2 regions of the uncultured Cyclobacterium sp. genome follow, and region 1 is predicted to be linked to the other one. Evidence: riboswitches for the same ligand, from Rfam matches in the RefSeq annotation. Region 1 holds a riboswitch; the other holds the start of a gene.
The links. Region 1 has a riboswitch for cobalamin ahead of AAC037_RS08750 (TonB-dependent receptor). Riboswitches for the same ligand answer to the same signal wherever they lie in the genome.

Region 1 (3,803 bases):
GGCCCCTGCACTTGATGCGACAATGACTGCCCAATAGTTGGGACTGCCTGATAATATTTGCCAGCCAAAAGCGGTTCCGGCCATTGACAAGATGGCCACTCCCAAGCCGGCACCCGAACTGATTCCTAAAACAAAGGGGCCTGCAAGTGGATTTCTGAAGAAGGTTTGCATTTGTAAACCACTTACTGATAGCCCTATTCCTGCTAAAATTGCTGTTAAAGATTTTGGAATCCGATAATCTATCACGATAATTTCCCAACTTTCTCTGGGAAAAGAGAACCCGGCTAGTCTTTCCAATAGCGAGACAAGCGGAATCGCAATGGATCCAAGGCTTAGGTTTAATAGCCAAAGTAAGCCCATTAAAACCAAACAGCATATAAACTTAACACGGTGGGTCATGGGCCTAGTCCTCTAATTTTTGGAAATACCTAAACTGATGCTCATCTGCCTTTTCAGGATGAAGAATTTTGATCATGTCCAAAAGTACCAAATCAGGCCGTAAATAACCTTCTTCAAAATACCGATACCCCCCTGTTTCTCCTCTTCCCAAAGTATAAGTGAATACTTTTTTCTTTTTATACGCTTCAAAATCACTGTATTTAGGGTTTTGATCAACCATACTGCCTAAAGAAGTATGGTCAGCTGCTCCAATCCAATAGGCTGCCTGTCCTGCCTGATCTAGGACAAATTCATAATTTAGTGTCAAACTCCCCCTTCCTTCTATTTGGTCGAATAGGTATTGGCCCGCAGCATCCCCTATGATTTTAGCTGCCCAACTGTCTTTGGCCGGTGCATACCAAATGTCTTTGTACATAGAGCCTGAAAGTACGGAAGGTTTGTCTTGTGAAGGTATCTGGCTTACCCGTTCTAGTGCATTTTGGTAATTGTCGGCGATTTCAGTGTAAATTACCTCCGCTTTCTCCATTTTCCCCAACAATACACCGGTAATTTTGATCCACTCAGCCCTTCCCAATGGATGCTTCTCTTGGTACTCCTTATTTATTAGCACCGGTATTTTGGCGGATTTTAATCGGTTTTCCATTTGGGAGGTCTCACCAAACCCTGATACCATAACCCAGTCGGGCTGTAAGTCGATGATCTTTTCTAAATCCCAAGCCGGTCCTTTACCCAGATCAATTATTTTGTTATCATTGATGCTTTTTCTGACTTTCTCTGAAGTGATCAGATCGAGGTCAGGGAAAGCCATAAGGTTTTCTGCAGCATCCAGGTAATCCAAATGAGCAACCTGCGGAGTGGCCGATAATATGATTTTATGGCTTCCAGCTACAATTTTTCCATCGATAGAGAGTTCAGAAAGTTCGATGCTTTCTTGCTTATCCTGCACCAAAAAACGTTGGTTTTCATTATCCTGTTGAATAATTTCAATGATATAATAATTTTCTCCACGAAAAAGCGAAAAACCTTCGGCATAGTGTAAAGGAACTTCTTTCAATGCATCCAAACTACCTCTTTGATCGGATTGCCTGCATGATGAAATGATTAGTAGGACAAAAATTAATAAACGGATAGCAGCCATTTTTTCGTAAAAAAGGATAAATAAGATTTAATTTTCAGGTCAAAGTAAATCATTGCTAAGACCATTTCCAATAACTTAATTTTTTCAAATAGAGTTTTTAACGTATGTTTGTGCCGATTTATGGTTCCCGATCCTCAACCAGGCGCTCGGGATTAATAGGGAATTCGGTGAAAGTCCGAAACTGTCCCCGCAACTGTAACCCAGTCTTTACTACAATAAAGAAAATGGAAATCCATCCTTTGCCATTGTCCTATTTGGGATGAGAAGGCGGATTTACCTTGGGAAGTCAGGAGACCTGCCATTAAAATCTTGTCATTCGTAGCTTTCGGGAGAAAGGCTGAGAAGAAAATTTTAGCTGCTTTCAATATTTTAATTGATTGAACATTGGTAACCAGGTCAGATGCTTTTTGGTGAAGGTCCAGGCTTGCTTACCTGTTAATATTCTCTATTCTCCTCTTTTTCCGGAATGTATGAAAACATGGATCATTAATTATAAGAAAGAGGATGTCATTAATTGCTTGTTTGGTTTTTATTTTTGCAGGTTGGCAGAGCGAACCGGATTCCTCAATTGTGTCTCCTCAAGATACGCTGGTACTTTCTCAGGTGGAAGTCCATGCTGCTGCCTTGAGGAAGTATGCTTTTGGCCAGTATGTTAGGACACTCGATAAAGGCAAGTTAGCGCATTTGTCGGGATATTCATTGGGGGAGGTTTTACAGCAGGAAACAGGCTTGTTTTTAAGACAATACGGACCGGGAATGATCGCTTCTCTAAGCATGCGAGGTACCTCAGCGGGACACAACGCTTTGTTTTGGAATGGATTGCCGGTAAACAGCCCTTCCCTTGGACAAGCAGATTATTCAATATTTCCGGTGGGAGGATTTGACGCGGTGAATATACATTACGGGAGTTCCGGGGCTTTATATGGTACAGACGCCATCGGGGGATCCGTTCATTTGTCCTCAGATCTAAAATTCAATACCGGAAATGAACTAAAGATCGGCACACTATTAGGGAGTTTTGGCCGATGGCATCAGCAGGTAAGTTATCGGCAAGGGAATGAGAAATTGGCTTTCAAAACCAACCTTTACCGAATTTACACTGCTAACAATTTCACCTATAAAGATTATGCGAGTCCCGGTACACCGGAAAAACGTCAAGATCATGCCAGGGTTTCTCAAATTGGTTTGGTACAGAATTTTGCTTATAGAATTAACACCGCACAAACACTGAAAGCCAACCTATGGGTCAACTCCAATAACCGACAAATCCAGCCCCTGCTTGGTTCATCAACCAATGATGTACAGGAGGATCGAAGTATTAGGGCCATAATAGATTATACCCATTCCGGTGAAAATCTTACCTGGACTGCCAGCACCGGGATTTCCAATGATGTGATGGTATTCAATTCCGATAGGAATGAAACCCGTTTATTTTTACTAGGTACCTCCTTGGATTACGCTTTCTCTCAGAAATGGCAGTCCCTTGCAGGTATTCGTTTTTCACATATTAAAGGGCAATTAGCCACCTATAATCGACAGGAACAGCGAATAGAATTATACCAAGCTACCAATTTCAGACCAAGTCAAAATCTTGGGATTTCGATGCAGCTCAGGCAACTTATTCATGATAGTGAAGCTGTTCCTTTTACTCCTTCACTAGGCGTGGAATGGACTTTCTTTGAATCAACTGAATGGAATTGGCAACTAATAAGCAACCTGTCGAGAAGTTTTAAAATACCCACATTGAACGATAGGTTCTGGGTACCCGGTGGAAATCCCAATTTAAAACCCGAGAAAAGCCTCAGCAAAGAGATAGGGCTAACAGCTAAGGCCAATTTATCGGCCTTTAGTATTGAAAATAGGCTTACCTATTTTCATATGAATGTAGATGACTGGATTCTTTGGCTGCCACACAGTACTTATTGGCAAGCCGAAAATGTGCGTAATGTAGTCAACCAAGGCTTGGAGTATTTCTTCAAAGGAGGGTTTTTGCAAGGGGAAAATCTTTGGACCATACATGTGGACTATGGCTTAAATAGTGCAGTCAATCAGTCTGGCGATGTAGGGAATGCGCTTAGTCAAGGTAAGCAGCTTCCATATGTGCCCAAGCATAAAATACGTACGCAAGGCAACCTTCAAAGTGGTCCTTACAAATTTTACATTCAAAACCAATGGACCGGTGAGCGCTATGTGACCACCGACAATCAAACGCAGTTAGCCGCCTACAGCTTGTGGGATACCGGAATCACTTATGCTTTTGACTGGA
Region 2 (3,803 bases), on a different contig from region 1:
CTTTAGGTTTTTCAGGTGCCCATGGTTTGTCGATTTCGGAAGAAGGTGGTGAAGAATTTTTGTTCATCACCGATACCGGTTTAGGAAAAGTGGTAAAATGTAGCATGAATGGTGAAATTGTAATGGAATTGGATCACCCATCCAAGATAGGCGCCTACACTGAACATGCATATTATCGCCCAACGGAAACAGCCATAGGCCCCAATGGGGATATTTATGTGGCCGACGGTTATGGTTCCCAGTTTATTTTGCAATTCAACAAGTCAGGTCAATTTATTCGCAAATTTGGCGGAGACAGTTTTCTCCAACCGGACAAATTTAAACAGGCACATGGTGTGGCCATAGATTACCGAGACCCTAGCAATCCGAGCCTACTTTGCTCTGCAAGAATAAAAAATACTTTCAAGCGCTTTACTTTAGAAGGGGAATACTTGGAAGACATTTATTTACCCGGTGCATTTATAAGCCGACCTGTTTTGGATGATGAAAATTTATACTCCGGTGTCTGTTTTGGTATGGAAAGAGACAATTATAACATGCATTTAAACAAAGGCTTTGTAACCATTTTAGACAAAGACAACAAAGTGGTTTCTAATCCCGGAGGCACCAAACCTGTTTATAAAAAAGGTAAACTTGAACTGATGTTTCAAGAAGAACCCATCTTCAAACATTGTCATGATGTGTGTTTGGACAGGGACAAAAACCTCTATGTTTGCCAATGGAATGCGGATGGTGTTTACCCCTATAAATTACACCGGGTATAATTTTACAGCTACCTTTTTCCTCTCCTTTTTGAAATTGTTGCAGGAAATGTAATTTATCTGTCCTACATTTGGGGGCAATAAGTTCTTTTATTATTTCTTTATCAACCGAAATAGGTTTTACTTAACGTGAATTAATAGGGAATCGTGTGAGAATCACGAACTGTCGCGCAACTGTAAGTAACTACAAAGGTTTTTACCCATAGCAAATCCACTGTTCTAATCTTAAGAATGGGAAGGAAGGTAAAAATGTTACAAGTCAGGAGACCTGCCTGTTTCGAATTGACAACGCTTTCGCGATCTAAAGTTTGGTGTCAGGTTGGATATTATCAACTAAAACAATTGTTTGCCATGGGATAATTGTGCCTTTTTTGATCAATTTCTACAACCAACTCCACTCCCATTTCTACAAAGCGTTTGAAATAAAGCAAAGGGCTTTTAACTCATTTTATTCATTAAAAAGTTAAAAGAACATGCAAACGCACATTCTTGGCTACCCGCGAATTGGTAGCAAACGAGAACTCAAAAAAGCCTGCGAGCAGTATTGGTCAGGCAAAATTTCCGGTACAGCATTAGAAGAGGCCGGAAAACAAATCCGTTTTCAAAATTGGAAAACCCAGCAAGAACAGGGAATAGACCTTATCCCTGTAAATGATTTCTCTTTTTATGATCAAGTGCTGGACATGTCCTTAACAGTAGGAGCCATTCCCGAAAGGTATGCAGCCCTTGTGAAAAATAAGGAGATTTCCTCTCTGGATCTTTATTTTGCCATGGCTCGAGGTTATCAAAAAGAGGGATTAGACATCACCGCCATGAAAATGACCAAATGGTTTGATACCAATTACCATTACCTGGTGCCTGAGTTTACAGTCGATCAAAGCTTCAGTAATCATTCTTCAAAGGTGGTTGAAGAATTTAAGGAGGCTAAAAAACTAGGAATCAAAGCCAAGCCGGTCCTAATAGGTCCAGTGACCTATCTCTGGCTAGGAAAAGAGAAAACTAAAGGTTTTGAAAAAATTGACCTTATTCATAAACTCCTTCCGGTATATTTGGAGATTCTTAAAGAATTGGAGGAAAATGGAGTGGATTGGGTTCAATTTGATGAACCCGTATTAGGCTTGGACCTCAATTCAAAGGAAAAAGAGGCTTTCCTTATGGTCTATAAAACCATCAGAAAAACGTTCCCCAAGCTAAAGACCTTACTGGCCACCTATTTTGAAGGATTAAATGACAATACAGCATTGGCCTTGTCCCTCCCCGTGTGTGCCCTGCATCTGGATCTGGTCAGAAACCCAGAACAACTGGATAAAATATTGAGCCAAATTCCTGAAAATCTGAGCATTTCTTTGGGATTGGTTGACGGCCGAAACATTTGGAAAAATGACTTTGAAAAATCGCTCAAAGCAATCAAAAAAGCCAGCCATACCCTTGGGCGAGAAAAGATCATGATTGCTCCCTCATGCTCCCTATTGCATGTTCCTTATGATTTGGAACTGGAACGTCAAGAAGACATCTTATTACCTGAGATTAAAAGGTGGATGGCTTTTGCCAAACAAAAATTGAAAGAGGTTACTTTATTGCAAGAACTCTCTTTACCCAATCCGGAAAAAAATCAGCTCTTGGCCTATGAGGACAATAAGGCCGCCATTGCTGATCGAAAAAACTCCGGCTTAATCCACAATAAAACTGTAAAACAAAGGGTAGATACCATATCTCCATCAGACGACAAAAGGAAGAGTAAGTATGCCTCCAGAAGTATCCTTCAACAGAATTTTCTTAAACTACCCCTTTTACCTACCACCAGTATTGGGTCTTTTCCACAAACAGGAGAGGTAAGGAAATGGAGGTCTCAATTTAAGAAAGGTTTTATTGACCAGTTGACCTACCTAAATTTATTAAAAGAAGCTACTGAAAAAGTCATTCGTAAACAGGAAAAGATTGGGTTGGATGTATTGGTACATGGAGAATATGAGAGAAATGACATGGTGGAATACTTTGGAGAACAACTGGCTGGTTTTACCTTCAGTCAGTACGGCTGGGTGCAAAGTTACGGCAGTCGCTGTGTAAAACCACCGATCATTTATGGAGACATCTCACGGCCTAAACCAATGACAGTTTTCTGGTCTAAATATGCCCAATCTATAACTAAAAGACGAGTAAAAGGCATGTTAACCGGCCCGGTTACCATCTTGCAATGGTCTTTTGTACGAAATGATCAAGACAGGGCAACCACATGTAAACAAATTGCCTTGGCCATTAGAGATGAGGTAAAAGACCTTGAAAATGCAGGAATCAACATCATACAAATTGACGAACCTGCCATAAGAGAAGGGCTTCCCTTAAGAAAATCAGCATGGAAAAGCTACCTCAAATGGGCGACTCAAGCTTTCAGGCTAACTTCTTCAGGCGTAAGTGATGCCACGCAAATTCACACCCATATGTGTTATTCGGAATTCAATGACATCATGCCGAGCATTGCCGCCATGGATGCAGATGTGATTACCATCGAATGTTCTCGGTCTCAAATGGAACTATTGGATGCATTTGCAGATTTTAAGTATCCCAATGAAATAGGCCCCGGCGTCTATGACATCCATTCACCAAGAGTACCTAGCCAAAAGGAAATGGTACAATTGATAAAAAAGGCTCAGGATGTAATTCCCACAGCTAAACTTTGGGTAAACCCGGATTGTGGGCTTAAAACCAGACAATGGGAGGAAACTGAAAAGGCACTAAAACTTATGGTTGAAGCTGCCAAAGAATTAAGAGAAATAGAGAAAATTTCCAATGATTTAACTTAAATGAATTTAAATCCGGGTTAGGTAATCAAATTTCACCTAATCCGGGTTTACTTTTATTGCTCCTGAGGAGAACTCAATTGCTGGTGAAGCAATTCATCTTCCATCATTCTTCGCTCAATTTCCTCTGCATAGGTCCTTCCGGGTTTAAATCCATACTGGGTATAAGCTTTCGCTGCCCATTCCTTGGCCAAAAATAAATCGCCAAGCACTTCTTGCCCCAAAGCAATATTGTAACACAGCT

Region 2: it holds a riboswitch for cobalamin, as region 1 does, so the genes downstream of both, metE (5-methyltetrahydropteroyltriglutamate--homocysteine S-methyltransferase) here and AAC037_RS08750 (TonB-dependent receptor) in region 1, are expected to answer to the same signal.

Annotation. Positions count from the first base shown of each region.
Region 1 is NZ_CAXBOC010000119.1:1,767-5,569, forward strand. Features, by position in the region: gene AAC037_RS08740 (iron ABC transporter permease) at 1-360, opposite strand, end outside; gene AAC037_RS08745 (ABC transporter substrate-binding protein) at 404-1,537, opposite strand; cobalamin riboswitch at 1,642-1,855, shown strand; gene AAC037_RS08750 (TonB-dependent receptor) at 2,042-3,803, shown strand, end outside.
Region 2 is NZ_CAXBOC010000158.1:6,355-10,157, reverse strand. Features, by position in the region: partial or broken gene AAC037_RS10625 (6-bladed beta-propeller) at 1-764, shown strand, start outside; cobalamin riboswitch at 860-1,052, shown strand; gene metE (5-methyltetrahydropteroyltriglutamate--homocysteine S-methyltransferase) at 1,235-3,562, shown strand; gene AAC037_RS10615 (DUF6340 family protein) at 3,616-3,803, opposite strand, start outside.